Regions from separate parts of the Streptomyces sp. NPDC036815 genome, predicted to be linked through region 1. Evidence: predicted binding sites of a transcription regulator. Region 1 holds the regulator's gene; each other region holds the start of a gene.
What was found. Region 1 encodes HspR, which represses chaperone genes until heat shock. Its sites were predicted from a motif close to TTGAGNNNNNNNNNCTCAA; they were not measured.

Region 1 (5,961 bases):
CGGCATCACCATGCGCACGCTCTACCAGCACACCGTCCGGCACAGCCAGGGAACGCTGGCCTACGCGGCCCGCATGGCCAAGGGCAATGTACAGATCAGAACCCTCGAGGAACTGATCGACCGCCTGATGATCTTCGACCGCACGGTCGCCCTCATTCCCGCGCGCGAGGACCGCCAAGTCGCCCTGGAACTCCGCCACCCCGGCATCGTCGAGTACCTCGCGAAGGTCTTCGAGCACCAGTGGAGCAAGGCCACTCCCCTGATCGACGAGGTGCCGTACGCACCCTCGTCCGACGGGATCACCGGCGTCCAGCGCTCCATCGCCAAACTCCTCATCGACGGCCACGTCGACGAAGCCATCGCCCGCCGCCTCGGCATGAACGTCCGCACCTGCCGCGCCCACATCGCCAAGATCGCCGCCGCCCTCGGCAGCGGCAGCCGCGCCCAGCTCGGCTACCTCATCGCCCAGTCGGGAATCCTCGACCAGGGCCACCCGAAGTGACCGCCGGGTCCCACCCCCACGGCCCCGACGAACTCTGCGAAGCCGGTTCCGCGCTCTACGCCCGCGCCCTGCGCGAGAGCCGCGTCGCACGGGCGGACGCCGAACCGTCCCCGTGCCTGGTCGACTTCGGGCTGCTGCACCCGGACGCCGACGACCCCCGGTGGCTCCTCCCGGCCCCGCCGGCCCGCACCCTGCCCCGGCTGCTCGAAGGCATACAGGACCGCATCGCCGCGCAACGCCTCAGCGAGGCCCGCCTCGCCACGGCGTTCGAGCCGCTCATGGAGCTGGCCCGCGCATCGGTGCGCGGCTCCGCGCCCCGCGCCATCACCGTGCTGCGCGAACTGCCCGAGATCCAGGAGGCGGTGAGCCGCGCCCTGTCCGGGCCCAGGTCCGGTGCCGGCGCCGGTGCCCGGCAGGAGATGCTCTCCATCCAGCCCGGCGGGGTCCAACCCCCGGTGATACTGGACCAGTTCCTCGCGGAAGTGCGCGGCGTCCTCGCCAGAGGCGGCCGGCTGCGCACCCTCTACCAGCACACGACGCGCCACTCCCTGCCCGTCTTCGCGTACCACGAGACACTCGACGGCGACACCGAGGTCCGCACGCTGGCGGAGGTCCCCGAGCGGCTCTTCGTCCTCGACAGGACCGTGGCGTTCATCCCCGCGAACAAGGACCACACCGCGGCCCTCGAGATCCGCCACCCCGTCCTCATCGAGTACTTCGTGACGGCCTTCGAGCGCCTCTGGAGCCTCGCCGTCCCCCTGGACCCGCACGTCGCCCCGCTCCCCGCGGACAGCGGCGTCACCCCCCGCCAGCGCGACATCGCCCGCCTCCTCGTCGAGGGCCGCACCGACGCCGACATCGCCGAGCGCCTCGGCATGAACATCCGGACCGCCCGCATCCACATCGCCAAGCTCGCCGCCACGCTCGGCAGCGGCAGCCGCGCTCAACTCGGCTATCTGATCGGCCGGTCGGGCATTCTCGGCCAAGATCGGTGACGGCACTTTCCGCGGCACGGGGCGCACGGCACAGGCGCCCATAACCGGACACCCGGAAGCCGCCGTCCAGAAGCAGACACTTCCACCACGGCATCCGGCCCGCCCCGCCCCCGCCTGCATAGAATCGCGACGCTTCAACCAGGCAGGAGGGGGCCCGCATGGCCACGAAGCACTCACCGCACGCCGTCGAGGAGCTCTGTACGGCAGGGCTTTCCGTCTACAGCCGTGCCGTGCGCGAGGGCCGGATCCACCACAGCGAGACCGAACCGGCACCCTGCCTCGTGGAGCTCGGCCTCCTCCAGCCCGGCCTCGACGGCCTGCAGTGGCTGCAGCCCACCGCCCCCGCCGTCGCCCTGCCCCGGCTCCTTCGCACCATGGAGGACCGCGTCGAGGAAGAGCGCTGCCACGAGGCCCGGCTCAGCGCGTCGTTCGAACCGTTCCGCTGCCTCGACGCCCCGCTCGACTCCGGCTCCTCCCCGCCCACCATCACCGTCCTCGACGGCCTCGACCGCATCAACTCGGCCATAGACCGGGCCATGAACGAGGTCACGGAGGAGTTCCTCGCGGTCCAGCCGGGCGGCACCCGGCCCCCCGAGACCCTGGCCGAAGTCTTCCCCCGGGACCAGGCGATCCTGACCAGGGGCTGCCGCATGCGCACCCTCTACCAGCACACGACGCGCCACTCCCTGCCCGTGCTCGCCTACTTCGAGCAACTGGACGGCGACACCGAGGCCCGCACCCTCGACGAGGTCACCGACCGGCTCTTCGTCTTCGACCGCACCGTGGCCTTCATACCGGCGAGCAGGGACCGCAGCGTCGCCCTCGAACTCCGCCACCCGGCCCTCGTGGAGTACTTCGCCACCACGTTCTGGCGGCTGTGGCATCTGGCCACCCCCATGTGGCCGCAGGCCGCCCCCGAACCCACCGAGAACGGCATCACCACCCGCCAGCGCGCCGTCGCCGGGCTCCTCGTCGAAGGCCTCACCGACGCGGAGATAGCCGACCGCCTCGGCATGAACATCCGCACCGCCCGCGTCCACATCGCCAAGCTCGCCGCCACCCTGGGCAGCCGCAGCCGCGCCCAGCTCGGCTACCTCATAGGCCACTCGGGAATCCTGTCCCGCCAGCAGGAGCACTGAGGCGCCGGGCCCACGGCCTCTCAGGCCCCCGCCCCTTCCCCCCACTCCCGCAGCAGCCGCTCCCGCTCCGCCGCCCGCGGCGACCCGCCCTCGTGGCGGCGGCCCCAGTCCGCCATCGCCGTCAGCGTGGTGATCAGGGTGCCCGCGCCCTCCGTGAGACGGGCCAGGAGCGCGCGGGAGAGGTCGTACTCCGTCCGGGAGTAGCCGACCGCCGCCGCCGTGTACGCCGTCAGTTCCGTGTCGCCGTCGGGGGACGCGAGGCGCACCGTCATCGTGGGGGCCTCGTCGCCGCCGCCGAGGCCGACCGTGAGGACCAGGTCGACCGCCGTGCTCACGTGCCGCCGCAGCGACTTCACCGGGACGTCGTCGACCGTCAGCGCGCGCACGTCCTCCCACGGCCACATGGCGGACTGGCCGTCGCCCAGGGCCAGGACACCCTCCGGGGTCAGCCGCACCCCGGGGGCCAGCCCGGCCGGCTTCGCGCCCACGTACACATCGCCCTCGGCGATCCAGAACAGCCCCACCATGGCCACGGTCGGCTCAACTCCCCCGGGTAGTCCCCATCAAGTGCCCAGCACACATCAAGACAGGGCCGGGAGGTTGTCACCTCCCGGCCCTGTCTCAGGGTACTGAACCAGCCGAAACCTACTGCTCGGTCGCCCGCTTGGGACGCCAGACCACCAGCGCGCTCGCCTGCTGCACGTCCTGGTAGGGGACGAGGTCGCGACGGTACGAGGCGTGCACCGCCGCTTCACGCTGCTGCATGGCGCTGGCGGCGCCCTCCACGGCCGCGGTGAGCTCCGCGACGCGCGACTGGAGCGCGGTGACCTGGTTCTCCAGCTCGATGATGCGCTTGATGCCGGCGAGGTTGATGCCCTCCTCCTGCGACAACTGCTGCACGGTGCGCAGCAGTTCGATGTCGCGGGCGGAGTACCGCCGGCCCCGGCCCGCGGTGCGGTCCGGGGAGACGAGACCCAGGCGGTCGTACTGCCGCAGGGTCTGCGGATGCAGGCCGGAGAGCTGGGCGGCCACCGAAATGACGTACACCGGCGTCTCGTCGGTGAGTTGGTACGCCCTGCCCAGTCCGGGCTGTCGACGACGGCCGTCCATCTCATGCTCCCTTCGCGGCCTGGAACAGTTCTGCCCGCGGGTCGTCGCCCGCAGTCGCCTCGCGGTAGGACTCCAGGGCTTCCTTCGCCCCGTCCGACAGGGAGGTCGGAACCGCTACCTCCACCGTCACGAGCAGATCGCCCCGGGAGCCGTCCTTGCGGACCGCGCCCTTTCCGCGGGCCCGCATCGTACGGCCGTTGGGCGTGCCTGCGGGCAGCTTCAGGGTGACGGGCGGACCGCCAAGGGTGGGCACCTTCACCTCGCCGCCCAGCGCCGCCTCGGGGTACGAGACCGGCACCGTGACCGTGAGGTTGTCGCCCTTGCGGCCGAAGACCGGGTGGGCGTCGACGTGCACGACCACGTACAGATCGCCGGCCGGGCCGCCCCGCTCGCCGGGCGCGCCCTTGCCGCGCAGGCGGATGCGCTGCCCGTCCGAGACGCCGGCCGGGATCCGCACCTGCATCGTCCGGGACGACTTGGCGCGGCCGCTGCCGCCGCAGACCTCGCACGGGTCCTGGGCGATCAGCCCGCGGCCCTTGCAGTCCATGCACGGGTCGGTGAGGGAGAACCCGCCGCCCCCGCCCCGTGAGACCTGGCCCGTACCGACGCAGGTCGGGCACACGCGCGGCGTGCCGTTCTTGTCGCCGGTGCCGGAACACGCCTTGCAGGGCGCCTGGGAGGACATGCGCAGCGGCACCGTCGCGCCGTCCACCGCCTCCGTGAAACTCAGCGTGACCTCGGACTCGATGTCCTGGCCGCGCCTCGGCTGCGTACGCGTGCCGGAACCGGCACCCGCGCCGCCGCGGTTGAACAGGCCCCCGAAGACGTCACCGAGACCGCCCCCGAAGCCGCCGGCCGCTCCACCGCCGCCCTGGGCGCCGCCTCCGAAGAGGTCGCCCAGGTCGAAGTTGAACGAGCCGCCGCCGGCTCCGGGACCCTGCCGGAATCCTCCGTTGCCGAAGAGGGCACGCGCTTCGTCGTACTCCTTGCGCTTCTTGGGGTCGCCGAGGACGTCGTTCGCCTCGGAGATCTCCTTGAAGCGCTCCTCCGCCTTGGTGTTGCCCTTGTTGGCGTCCGGGTGGTTCTCGCGGGCGAGCTTCCGGTACGCCTTCTTGATCTCGGCTTCGGTGGCGTCCTTGGGGACGCCGAGGACCTTGTAGTAGTCCTTCTCGATGAAGTCCTTGGTGCTCATCCTCGACGTACCCCCTTTCGGTACTCCCTCGTCAGTGCAACGTCAGCCCTCGTCCGGGCCACCGCTGTCCTTGTCCGTCGGCTCGGCCGACTCGGCCGCGTCGCCCTCGGCCGTCTCGCCCTTGACCGTCTGCGCGCCGGGCTGCGGCTCGGCGACGGCCACCCGCGCGGGGCGGATGGTGCGCTCGCCGATGCGATACCCCGGCTGCAGGATCGCGACGCACGTCGTCTCGGTGACGTCCGGTGCGTAGCTGTGCATCAGGGCTTCGTGGATCGTCGGGTCGAAGGGCTCGCCCTCCTTGCCGAACTGCTGAAGGCCCAGCTTGGCGACGACGGTCTCGAGGGACTCGGCCACCGACTTGAAGCCGCCCACCAGCTCGCCGTGCTCACGGGCGCGGCCGATGTCGTCGAGGGTGGGGAGGAGCTCGGAGAGGAGGTTCGCCGAGGCGATCTCCTTCACCGTCACCTTGTCCCGCTCCACCCGGCGGCGGTAGTTCTGGTACTCGGCCTGCAGCCGCTGGAGGTCCGCGGTGCGCTCGTTGAGCGCGGTGCGCACCTGGTCCAGCTGGGCGGTCAGGCCCACGTCCTGGGCGGACGTCTTGTTGCTTTCCGCGTCCCCGGCCGGGGCCGCCGCGCCCTCCTCGGTGGAGGGCTCGGCAGCCTTCGGCGCGGCGTCATCAGAGGTGGCGCCAGAGGGGACGTCGGGCTTCTCGGCGCTGTCGCCGAAACCCGGGGTCTCCTCGGTCATCAGGCAGCGCCACCCTTCGCGTCACCGGGCTTCTCGTCGTCCACGATCTCGGCGTCGACGACGTCGTCGTCGGCCTTGGCCTCGGCGTCGGGACCGGGGGCGGCACCCTCGGCGCCGGCGGCCTGGGCGTCGGCGTACATGGCCTGGCCCAGCTTCTGCGAGACGGCGGCGACCTTCTCGGTGGCGGTGCGGATCTCGGCCGTGTCCTCGCCCTTGAGCTTCTCCTTCAGCTCGCCGACGGCGGTCTCGACCTCGGTCTTCACGTCAGCCGGAACC
Region 2 (5,961 bases), on a different contig from region 1:
AAGTGACATGTTCACACCACTCACATGTCGACAGGTCCCCACCGAGCACCACCGAGGCCTTCGGAGGCACGCCCATGCCCGTGCACAGACCCGGAACGGCCCGCCGCTCGCGCTTGTCGCCGGCGGGGGTCCTCCTCGCAGCACTGTCCGCACTCTCCCTCCTCCTGACGCTCCCCACAGCGGCCCGGGCGGACGACGACGTCCCCGCGCGCGGCTCCGCCCGCCTCGGCCAGGGCGTCATCGAGCACGACGGCCAGGGCGGTCTGCCCGCCGGCGGTGACGCCACGCAGACCGAGGGCGTCGACGTCAGCAGCCACCAGGGCAACGTCGCCTGGTCGACGCTCTGGAACAGCGGCGTGAAATGGGCCTACGTCAAGGCCACCGAGAGCACCTCGTACAAGAACCCCTACTTCGCCCAGCAGTACAACGGTTCGTACAACGTGGGCATGATCCGCGGCGCGTACCACTTCGCGACGCCCGACACCTCCAGCGGCGCGACGCAGGCCAACTACTTCGCGAGCGGCGGCGGGGGCTGGTCGCGGGACGGCAGAACGCTGCCGGGCGCCCTCGACATCGAGTGGAACCCGTACGGGGCGGCCTGCTTCGGCAAGTCCCAGTCCGCGATGGTGAGCTGGATAAGCGACTTCCTCACCACCTACAAGTCCCGCACCGGACGCGACGCCGTCATCTACACCGCCACCAGCTGGTGGAAGCAGTGCACCGGCAACTACAGCGGCTTCGGCGCCAGCAACCCGCTGTGGATCGCCCGCTACGACACCGGCCCGGGCGAACTCCCCGCGGGCTGGGACTTCCAGACCATGTGGCAGTACACCTCGTCGGGACCGACGGTCGGCGACCACAACAAGTTCAACGGCGCCCTCGACCGGGTGGTGGCACTCGCCAACGGCTGAGCGCGCGGACGGCGGCCACCCCGGTGGGGTGACCGCCGTCTCCCTGTGCCGCCCCGGACCCTACGCCGCGACCGGGACCCGCACCTCGGCCTCCGTCAGGGCCAGTTCGAGCACCTGGCGGACGTCCGTGACCGCGTGCACGTCGAGCCTCTCCAGGACCTCCGCGGGGACGTCGTCGAGGTCCGCCTCGTTCCGCTTCGGGATGATCACCGTGGTGATCCCCGCGCGGTGCGCGGCGAGCAGCTTCTGCTTGACGCCGCCGATCGGCAGGACGCGGCCGGTCAGCGAGATCTCGCCGGTCATCGCCACGTCCGTACGGACAAGGCGTCCGCTGAGCAGCGAGGCGAGGGCGGTCGTCAGCGTGACGCCCGCACTCGGGCCGTCCTTCGGCACGGCGCCCGCCGGGAAGTGGATGTGCACGCCCCGGTCCTTCAGGTCGCCCACGGGCAGCTCCAGTTCGGCGCCGTGCGAGCGCAGGAAGCTCAGCGCGATCTGCGCCGACTCCTTCATCACGTCTCCGAGCTGACCGGTGAGCGTGAGCCCCGAGGCCCCGGTCTCCGGGTCGGCGAGCGACGCCTCCACGAACAGCACGTCGCCGCCCGCCCCGGTGACCGCGAGGCCGGTGGCCACGCCGGGCACCGCCGTGCGCCGCTCGGCCGGGTCCTGGGCGGACTCGGGCACGTGGTGCGGCCGCCCGATGAGCTCGCGCAGGTCCGCGTCCGTGACCGTGAACGGCAGCTCCCTGTCGCCCAGTTCGTGCTGGGCGGCGATCTTGCGGAGCAGCCGTGCCACGGAGCGCTCCAGGTTGCGCACGCCCGCTTCGCGCGTGTACTCGCCGGCGAGCTTGCGCAGCGCGCTCTCGTCCAGCGTCACCTCGTCCTTCTCCAGGCCCGCCCGCTCCAGCTGGCGCGGCAGGAGGTGGTCGCGGCCGATGACGATCTTCTCGTCCTCGGTGTAGCCGTCGAGCCTGACGAGCTCCATGCGGTCGAGGAGGGGCTCGGGGATGGCTTCCAGGACGTTCGCCGTCGCGAGGAAGACGACGTCGCTCAGGTCGAGCTCGACCTCCAGGTAGTGGTCGCGGAAGGTGTGGTTCTGCGCCGGGTCGAGGACTTCGAGGAGGGCGGCGGCCGGGTCGCCCCGGAAGTCCGAGCCGACCTTGTCGATCTCGTCCAGGAGCACCACCGGGTTCATCGACCCGGCCTCCTTGATGGCCCGCACGATCCGCCCGGGCAGCGCCCCCACGTACGTACGACGGTGGCCGCGGATCTCCGCCTCGTCGCGCACACCGCCGAGCGCGACCCGTACGAACTTGCGGCCCATGGCGTGCGCGACGGACTCGCCGAGCGAGGTCTTGCCGACGCCGGGCGGGCCGACGAGGGCGAGCACGGCGCCGCCGCGGCGGCCGCCGACGACCCCGAGACCGCGGTCCGTGCGGCGCTTGCGCACCGCGAGGTACTCGGTGATGCGCTCCTTCACGTCCTGGAGCCCGGAGTGCTCGGCGTCGAGGATCTCCTGGGCGCCCTTGATGTCGTACTCGTCCTCGGTCCGCTCGTTCCAGGGCAGTTCGAGGACGGTGTCGAGCCAGGTCCTGATCCAGGAGCCCTCGGGCGACTGGTCGCTGGACCGCTCCAGCTTGTCGACCTCCTTGAGGGCGGCCTCGCGGACCTTCTCGGGCAGGTCGGCGGCCTCGACGCGGGTGCGGTAGTCGTCGGACTCCTCGGCCGCGTCCTTGCTGTCGCCGTTGAGCTCGCGCAGTTCCTTGCGGACGGCGTCGAGCTGGCGGCGCAGCAGGAACTCGCGCTGCTGCTTGTCCACGCCCTCCTGCACGTCCTTGGCGATGGACTCGGCGACGTCCTGCTCGGCGAGGTGCTCGCGCAGCTGCTCGGTGGCGAGCTTGAGGCGGGCGACCGCGTCCTCGGTCTCCAGGAGCTCGATCTTCTGCTGGACGGTCAGGAACGGCGAGTACCCGGAGTTGTCGGCGAGCGCGGCGACGTCGTCGATCTGCGTCACGCGGTCCACGACCTGCCAGGCGCCGCGCTTCTTCAGCCAGCTGGTGGCGAGCGCCTTGTACTCCTTGACGAGCTCGGTGACGGCGCCCGGCAGGGGCTCGGGCACGGAGTCGTCGATCTTCTGGCCCTCGACCCAGAGCGCCGCGCCGGGTCCTGTCGTGCCCGCGCCGATGCGCACGCGGCCGCGGCCGCGGATGAGGGCGCCGGGGTCGCCGTCGGAGAGCCGGCCGACCTGCTCGACGGTGCCGAGGACACCGGTCGCGGCGTACGTCCCGTCGATGCGCGGAACAAGCAGCACCTTCGGCTTGCTGTCGCCACTGGACCGGGCGGCGGCCTGCGCGGCCTCCACCGCGGCCCGTACCTCCGCGTCGGACAGGTCGAACGGCACCACCATGCCGGGCAGGACGACCTCGTCGTCGAGCGGCAGCACGGGCAGAGTGAGCGGCGTGTACGTGGTGGACTCAGCAGCCATGATCTCCCCTTCGGCATTCAAGTTGAGCTATACCGACTCAATGCTTATGAGCTTCGGGATGTTCCCCCAAGCCTGTTCGCTGTGAGCGATCACCCGGAGACGCTCGGAGCGGGGCGCGTGGCGAGGGGCCGTTTCCAGTCACGCGGGGTGCGGATGTCCACCGGGCGGCGTTCCCCTGCGGCCGTTCCGTTGGGACCGTGGATACTCCGACTCTCACGGAGGGCAGCCATGGTGGACACACCGGGGACCGGCGACGGCGGCACGCAGGAGGTGGCCGGGGAGCTCGTGGAGCACGCGCTGGGGCACCTCTTCTCCGCGGCGCTGCGCACGGCGGCGCACTGCCGGATAGCCGACCGGCTCGCGGCGGGCCCGCGCACCGCCGGACAACTGGCCGAACTGACCGACACCCACGCCGGGCATCTGCGCCGCGTCCTGCGCTATCTCGCCACGCGCGGCATCTTCCGCGAGGACGCGACGGGCGCGTTCCACCTCACGCCGCTCGGGGACGCCCTGCGCACGGACGCGCCGAATTCCCTGCACGAGGCGGTCCTGCTGCTGACCGACACGATCTTCCTGCGGACCTCGGCGGGCCTGGAGGAGACGGTGCGCAAGGCGGGCCCGTCCTTCGAGCGCCTCTTCGGCAAGCCGTTCTTCGACCACCTCGCCGACGACCCGGCCCTCGAGGAGCTGTTCGACACCGGCATGGCCGCGCTCTCGGGCCCGATCGACGCGGTGATCGCCGGGACGTACCCCTTCCCGGAGAAGGGCACCGTGGTGGACGTGGGCGGCGGCCGCGGCGGGCTGCTGCGCGCGGTCCTGCGCGGGCGCCCCGGCCTGACGGGCGTCCTCTTCGACCGTCCTGCCGCGGTGAGCACCCACATGCTGGCCGACGACGACGCGTTGCGGGGCAGGTGGCGGGCCGACGCCGGGGACTTCTTCACCGAGGTCCCCGAGGGCGGCGACCTCTACGTGATCAAGCACGTCCTGCACAACTGGCCGGACGACGGCTGCCTGCGGATCCTGCGCAACTGCCGGGCGGCGATGGCACCGGACGCGCGCCTCCTGATCGTCGACGCCGTGCTGCCCGGCGGCAACGCACCGCACCTCGGCAAGACCCTGGACGTGGTGATGTCGGCCGTGCTCGGCGGCCAGGAGCGGACGGAGGACGAGTTCTCGGCGCTGCTGACGGTGGCGGGGCTGCGGCTCACGCGCATTCTGCCCACCGAGATGCACCCGTCGATCGTGGAGGCGGAGGCGGCATAGGCCGCGGCTGCTGTGCCCGTCCGCCCCGCGACGCCCACCACGTTCGCGGTGCGGGCGGCCCGCGTGCCCCGCCCGGGTCGCCCGCCATCGGGCGCGCTCCGACCCCCGCCCCTGTATCCAAGATCATCATGTGCAGAATGACCCGTATGCCGATGACGAACGTTCAGCAGCCGGGCCCTGTCGCCCCGAAGGCGGCGACGCCCGAGGACGCCTCACCGATCGGCCGCATACTGGCCCGCGCCTTCGACGACGACCCGATGATGCGCTGGTTCTTCCCCGACGGCGCGACGCGCGAGGCGGGCCTCGGCCGCTACTTCGCGACCCTCTTCACCCGGCAGTACGTGCGCCACGGCGTCTGCGAGCACACCCCGTCGGCGGCGGCCTACTGGGTGCCGCCGGGCGCGCAGGACAAGGCCGTGCCCGACGCGGAGACCGTCGAGCAGCTCGCGGAGATCCTGGGCGACCGGGCCGCGCTGTTCCGCGAGGCGGCGGCCGCGGCCGCCGGGCACGGTCCCCATGAGCCGCACTGGTACCTGGCCGTCCTCGGCGCCGACCCGGCCGCCCAGGGCCGGGGCCACGGCGCCGCCCTGCTCCGCTCGGGCCTCGCCAAGGCCGACGCGGCCGGCCTGCCCGTCCATCTGGAGTCCTCCAAGCCGGAGAACCTGCCCTTCTACGAGCACTTCGGCTTCACGGTGCTCGACGAGGTCAGGCTCCCGGGCGGTGGCCCGCTCCTGTGGGCGATGCGCCGCGCACCGGGCCGTCCGGCCGGCGCCTGAGCCCGATCAGCGGCCAGGTGGCGACGCCGATCAGGAGCGCGAGCAGGTGGCCCCAGTTGGTCATCGGATCGGTGAACGCGATCAGGTCCTGGACCAGCATGCAGCCGAACCCGGCGAGGACGGCCCAGCGCAGCCACGGCGTGAGGAGCCCCGCGAGCGCGCCGACGCTGGCGGCCACGCCGAAGCTGATGCCGTAGTCGAGCCGGTGCAGCGAACTGTCGGGCAGGTGGCCCGCCAGGACGGAGAGGGCCACGGGGACCTCGGTCACGAGCGTCGCGACGACGTGGCCGAGGAGGAAAACCGCCGCGGTGCGGATGCCGCCGATGCGGCGCTCCAGCGCGGTGAGCACCAGCAGGAAGCCGACCGCGTACGGGGACGTGATGCCGCCCGCGATCCACAGGGCGCTGGCGACCAGGACGAGGACGGGGTTCTGCGCGAGGTGCGCCACATCGGTGCTCGACCCGCGCAGGAGCGAGGAGACGAGGTCCGGGTCGGCGTACCGGGCGACCATCGAGGTGGCGGCGAGCACG
Region 3 (5,961 bases), on a different contig from region 1:
CTCGCGGAGATCTTCACGGCCGGTGACGTCGGGCCCGTGCGGTCCTCCCTGGAGAAGCTGGCGGCGATGCGCGCGCACATGCGGGCCATCAACCTCGGTGACCGGCCGGACAGTTCGGTGGCCGAGGCCGTGGGAATGTCCGGGACCGAGATCGAGGAGATGTACCGGCTGCTCGCCATCGCGAAGTACGAGGACCGGTACGTCATCCCGACGGCGGCCGTCGCCGACGCGCAGCGCCTGGAGGAGTCGGCGCTCCCGGACTCCTGCAGCCTCGACTACGAGGGCGGGCCCGGCATGGGCGACGACGGACCGTTCGGGCAGGACTCCGGCCGCAGGCAGCTGCCGCTGGTCACCATCGAGAACTTCCACACGCTGCGGGCCCGGCAGACCGCCGACGAGGAACCCAGCGCGGTCGAGAAGGCCCACGCGCCCAAGGAGGACGAGACGTGACCCGGCACGCCCTGCTCTACCAGGCCGCCGCGCTCTGCCTGGCCTACCCCGACGACGACTTCCACGAGCGGCTGCCCCTGCTCAGGGCGGCCGCGCCCCCTGAGCTCCACGGCTTCCTGGAGTACGCCACCACGGCCGAGCCCCGCGAACTCGCCGCGCACTACGTGCAGGTCTTCGACTTCAAGAACCGGCACAGCCTGTACCTGAGCTGGTGGCGGGACGGCGACACCCGGCGGCGCGGCATGGCCCTGGTGCGCTTCAAGGAGGTCTACCGGGAGCACGGCATGGAGTTCACCGGCGAAGAGCTGCCGGACTTCCTGCCCGCCGTCCTGGAGTTCTCCGCGCAGGCGGGCCCCGTGCTCCTGACGGAGCACCGCAGCGGCCTGGAGCTGCTGCGGATCGCGCTCACCGACTGCGGCACGCCGTACGCGGCGGTCGTCGAGGCCGTCTGCGCGACGCTGCCTGGCCCCTCACCCAAGGACCGCGCCGAGGCGCTGGCCCTCGCCCGCTCCGGTCCGCCGCGCGAGGACGTCGGACTGCGACCGTTCGCACTCATCGGGGAGCGACCCGCATGAAAACGCTGCTGTGGGGCGTGCTCCCCTACGTCGCCTTCGTCCTGCTCGTCGCGGGCATCATCTGGCGCTACCGCTACGACAAGTTCGGCTGGACCACCCGCTCCTCGCAGGTCTACGAGTCGAAGCTCCTGAACATCGCGTCGCCGATGTTCCACTACGGCATCCTCTTCGTGCTCGTCGGCCACCTGATGGGCCTGTTCGTGCCGGAGTCGTGGACGGACAAGGTCGGCCTGACCGAGAGCACGTACCACAAGCTGTCGCTGTGGGGCGGCACCGCGGCGGGCGCGGTCGCCGTCCTCGGCATCCTCATGCTGCTCTACCGCCGGCGCACCAACGCGCCGGTGTTCCGCGCGACCACCGCCAACGACAAGCTGATGTACGTCGTGCTGCTCGCCGCGATCGTGATGGGCATGTGGGCCAAGCTCACCAACTCCGGCCTGGAGGAAGGGTACAACTACCGCGAGTCCATTGCCCCCTGGTCCCGCAGCCTGTTCACCCTCCAGCCGGACGTGGACCGCATGGTGGGCGTCCCGCTCACCTTCCAGATCCACGCGGTCATCGGCATGCTGCTCTTCGCGCTGCTGCCCTTCACCCGCCTCATCCACATGTTCAGCGCGCCGGTGCAGTACCTGTTCCGGCCGTACGTGGTCTACCGCACCCGGGACCCCAAGCGGGTGGGGGCGCGGCCGGACCGGCGGGGCTGGGAGCGGACGGGTTCCTGAACCCGTCCGCCCTCATCTCGCCTACGTGTCACCGCCCTTGTTCCGGTCGTCCTCGTCCACGATCTCGGCGTCCACCACGCCGTCCTCGGGGGCGGCCTCGGCAGGTGTCTGCTCCTGGGTGCCCCCGTCGGAGGCCGCGTACATCGCCTGGCCCATCTTCTGGCTCACCGCGGCGAGCTTCTCCGCGCCGGTGCGCAGGGCCGCCGTGTCGTCGGCGCGGTCCTTGAGCAGGCCCTTCAACTCGTCCGCCGCGGACTCCACTTCGGCCTTGGTGTCGGCGGGGACCTTGTCGCCGTTGTCCCGCAGGAACCGTTCCGTCTGGTAGACGAGCTGCTCCGCCTGGTTCCTGGTCTCCGCCGCCTCGCGGCGCCTGCGGTCCTCCTCCGCGTGCTCCTCGGCCTCCCGCACCATGCGGTTGATGTCGTCCTTGGGCAGTGCGGAGCCGCCGGTCACCGTCATGCGCTGCTCACGTCCGGTGGCCTCGTCCTTGGCCGAGACGTGCATGATCCCGTTGGCGTCGATGTCGAAGGTGACCTCGATCTTGGGAACGCCGCGCGGGGCGGGCGGCAGGCCCGTCAGGTCGAAGACGCCGAGCTTCTTGTTGTACGCGGCGATCTCCCGCTCGCCCTGGAAGACCTGGATGCCGACGGAGGGCTGGTTGTCCTCGGCGGTGGAGAAGGTCTCCGAACGGCGGGTGGGGATCGTGGTGTTGCGTTCGATGAGCTTGGTCATGATGCCGCCCTTGGTCTCGATGCCCAGGGACAGCGGGGTCACGTCGAGCAGCAGGACGTCCTTGACGTCACCGCGGATCACCCCGGCCTGGAGGGCGGCGCCGAGCGCCACCACCTCGTCGGGGTTGACGCCCTTGTGCGGGTCCTTGCCGGTCAGCTCCCTGACCAGGTCCGTCACCGCGGGCATCCGCGTGGAGCCGCCCACCAGGATCACGTGGTCCACCGCGGACAGTTTGACGCCCGCGTCCTTCACCGCCTGGTGGAAGGGCTCCTTGCAGCGGTCGAGCAGGTCCGCGGTGAGCTCCTGGAACTGGGCGCGCGTCAGCTTCTCCGCGAGGTGCAGCGGACCGGCCGCCGACGCCGTGATGTAGGGCAGGTTGATGTCGGTCTCGCTCGACGAGGACAGCTCGATCTTCGCCTTCTCGGCCGCTTCGCGCAGGCGCTGGAGCGCCATCTTGTCCTTGCCGAGGTCCACGCCGTGCCCGTTCTTGAACTGGCGCACCAGGTATTCGACGATCCGCTGGTCCCAGTCGTCGCCGCCGAGTTGCGTGTCGCCGTTGGTGGCCTTCACCTCGATGACGCCCTCGCCCATCTCCAGGAGCGAGACGTCGAAGGTGCCGCCGCCGAGGTCGAAGACGAGGACGGTCTCGTCGTCGCCCTTGTCGAGGCCGTACGCCAGGGCCGCGGCCGTCGGCTCGTTGATGATGCGCAGGACGTTGAGCCCGGCGATCTCACCGGCCTCCTTGGTGGCCTGGCGCTGGGTGTCGTCGAAGTACGCGGGGACGGTGACCACCGCGTCGGTGACGTCCTCGCCGAGGTAGGACTCTGCGTCGCGCTTGAGTTTCTGCAGGACGCGCGCGGACAGCTCCTGCGCGGTGTAGCGGGTGCCGTCCACCGAGCCGCTCTCCGGGAAGCGCCACGAGCCGTCGCCCATATGGCGTTTGACGGAGCGCGCGGTGCGCTCCACGTTGGTGACCGCCTGCCGCTTGGCGACCTCGCCCACCAGGACGTCGCCGTTCTTCGCGAAGGCGACGACCGAGGGCGTGGTGCGCGCGCCCTCCGCGTTGGCGACGACGGTGGGCTCACCGCCCTCCAGTACGGCCACCACTGAGTTCGTCGTGCCGAGATCGATCCCGACCGCACGTGCCATGGTTCAGTCCCTTCCGCCGCGAGCTCACGTTCCCCGTCTCCAGGTCTACTCCGTTCTCCATCACAAAACTTGAGCGGGTTCTTGTCAATGCCGCGCATGACAAAGCCGCCACCCCGAACGGGGTGGCGGCGTCGTCGATCCGCGTGCGCTCAGGCCAGCTTGGCCGAAAGCGTGATGGTCGTACCCGCCAGGGCCTGGCTCACCGGGCAGCCGCCCTTCGCCTTCTCGGCCGCCTCGACGAAGGCGGCCTCGTCGATGCCGGGCACGGTGCCCTCGACGGTGAGGTGGATGCCGGTGATGCCGGTGCCCGGCTGCAGGGTCACGTCGGCGGAGGTGACCAGGCGGGTGGGCGGGTTGCCCGCGCCGGTCAGTGTGTGCGACAGCGCCATGGCGAAGCAGCTGGAGTGCGCGGCGGCGATGAGCTCCTCCGGGCTGGTCTTGCCGTTCGCCTCCTCGGCGCGCGACGGCCAGGACACCGCCTGCTCCCCGATGCCGGAGGAGTCGAAGGTGACGTTGCCCGAGCCCTCTGCCAGAGAGCCTTCCCAGACCGTGTGCGCGGAGCGCGTGGTTGCCACGATGCAGTTCCCTTCAGTGCGGTTGTGTGATCGGAGGTTCCGTCTCCGCCATCCGATCACACTCCGGGCGGAATCGGGGCACGAGTGGATCGTCGACCGGCCACGGCGTCGCGGAACCGGCGTGCTCGTCGTTCGCCTCCCCGACCGCCGCCCGGCACCTGCCCGTCGTCGTGGCGCAGACGGGGGTTCAAAGACGGGCTCTCAGCGCTTGCGGGCCACCGCCCCGTACATGGCGATCGCCCGGTCGTCGACGCCGTCCTGCAAGGCGCCCGGACGCCACGTGTGCACCTGGGTGACGCCCGGGTCGACCAGATCCATCCCGTCGAAGAAGGACGTGGCGGTCGGCAGGTCACGCAGCACCATGGGCATGCCCTGCTGCGCGTACTCCTCGGCCACCCGGCCGACCTCCTCGGGCGCGAAGTCGGCGGTGCCGATCGTCAGCGCGAGGAAGCTGCCCGACGGCAGCGGTTCGAGCAGCCGCTGGACCAGGCTCTGGTCGTCCGGCGGCAGGATGAAGTGCAGGATCCCGATGACCATCAGGCCCACCGGCTCGTCCAGATCGATCAGCGCGCGGAACTCGGGGCTGTCCAGGATGGCGTCGGGATCGTGCATGTCGGCGTCGACGTAGGCGGTCGCCCCCTCGGGGGAGCTCTGCAGCAGGGCGCGGGCGTGGGCCAGCACGATGGGGTCGTTGTCGACGTAGACCACGCGGGACTCCGGCGCCACGCCCTGCACCACCTCGTGCAGGTTGGGGGCGGTGGGCAGGCCGGTGCCGATGTCGAGGAACTGCCGGACGCCCTGCTCCTGGGCGAGGTAGCGCCCGGCGCGGTGCATGAACCGCCTGTTCTCCAGCATGTGCACGGGCAGCGCCGGCCAGTGCTGGCACATGGCGTCGCCGGCCTCGATGTCGACGAGGTAGTGGTCCTTGCCTCCCAGGATGTAGTCGTACACCCGGGCCGAATGTGCGGTCGACGTATCGATCCGACTCTCCGCGCTGTGCATGGGCAACTCCGCTCCTCACCACCGACATTGAACTGCAGACGCTACGCCGTACGGGCCGGGTGCCGGCAGCCGGGAGGGGCCGGGCCGCGCACTGCCGGGGAGAGCGACCCCGCACCGTGCCGAACAAGCCACCCGCTCCCCCGAGGAAGCCGGGTTCTCCGACGCGGTGGACCCCCGGGGTGAAAACGGGCCGCGCAAGGCGGAGCGTGGTCCCGGTGGTGTTCGAGCGGGGGCCGCAGGTGCGCGTCGGCCGATACGAACAAGTTGTGTGCGCCGCCGCGCCACAGAGGCCTCTGAGGTGCGGGAACAGGTCCGTGACAGGGGGCCTATGGCCGGAATGACAACTGGGCAAGGCGCGTCCGCGGTGACACTTTGAGGCCCCCTCGCGCAGGGAGCGAGGAGATCGTCTCAGGGGGTATGGCCATGCGCATCAACTACTCGGACCGCGGTCCCTCTCCACTCGAACCGGAGAAGCCGGGAGCGGCCGGTGACCGGGATTCGACCTTCGGCTGGTGGGGTGCCTTCAGCATCCAGAAGTTCGTCAACCAGGCGACGCTCTACCACACGCACGAGGACGCCACCGGCTGGCTGGCGTACCTCCAGCAGTTCTACGACCGCAACTTCTGGTTCGCCGACGGCGGCGCGCAGGTGTGGGCGTACGAGGAGACGTACGACAACTGGCAGGACCGCTACGGCATGGACGCGGTCGTCGCCGTCTACCACTCGGGCCACGGCGGCATGGACGGCAACGGCGTC

Region 2: lon (endopeptidase La) is a predicted target of HspR. The motif match lies at 3,415-3,433, and genes of this name have one in related genera.
Region 3: dnaK (molecular chaperone DnaK) is a predicted target of HspR. The motif match lies at 3,698-3,716, and genes of this name have one in related genera.

The regions. Positions count from the first base shown of each region.
Region 1 is NZ_JBVJPW010000039.1:23,224-29,184, forward strand. Features, by position in the region: gene ACZ69I_RS38470 (helix-turn-helix transcriptional regulator) at 1-502, shown strand, start outside; gene ACZ69I_RS38475 (helix-turn-helix transcriptional regulator) at 499-1,497, shown strand; gene ACZ69I_RS38480 (helix-turn-helix transcriptional regulator) at 1,656-2,636, shown strand; gene ACZ69I_RS38485 (hypothetical protein) at 2,657-3,163, opposite strand; gene ACZ69I_RS38490 (heat shock protein transcriptional repressor HspR) at 3,282-3,746, opposite strand; gene dnaJ (molecular chaperone DnaJ) at 3,748-4,938, opposite strand; gene grpE (nucleotide exchange factor GrpE) at 4,981-5,685, opposite strand; gene dnaK (molecular chaperone DnaK) at 5,685-5,961, opposite strand, start outside.
Region 2 is NZ_JBVJPW010000007.1:148,995-154,955, forward strand. Features, by position in the region: gene ACZ69I_RS17060 (lysozyme) at 75-911, shown strand; gene lon (endopeptidase La) at 972-3,392, opposite strand; gene ACZ69I_RS17070 (methyltransferase) at 3,621-4,655, shown strand; gene ACZ69I_RS17075 (GNAT family N-acetyltransferase) at 4,793-5,431, shown strand; gene ACZ69I_RS17080 (rhomboid-like protein) at 5,361-5,961, opposite strand, start outside.
Region 3 is NZ_JBVJPW010000009.1:347,884-353,844, forward strand. Features, by position in the region: gene narH (nitrate reductase subunit beta) at 1-450, shown strand, start outside; gene narJ (nitrate reductase molybdenum cofactor assembly chaperone) at 447-1,025, shown strand; gene narI (respiratory nitrate reductase subunit gamma) at 1,022-1,747, shown strand; gene dnaK (molecular chaperone DnaK) at 1,769-3,628, opposite strand; gene ACZ69I_RS20915 (OsmC family protein) at 3,778-4,203, opposite strand; gene ACZ69I_RS20920 (SAM-dependent methyltransferase) at 4,405-5,205, opposite strand; gene ACZ69I_RS20925 (DUF6345 domain-containing protein) at 5,629-5,961, shown strand, end outside.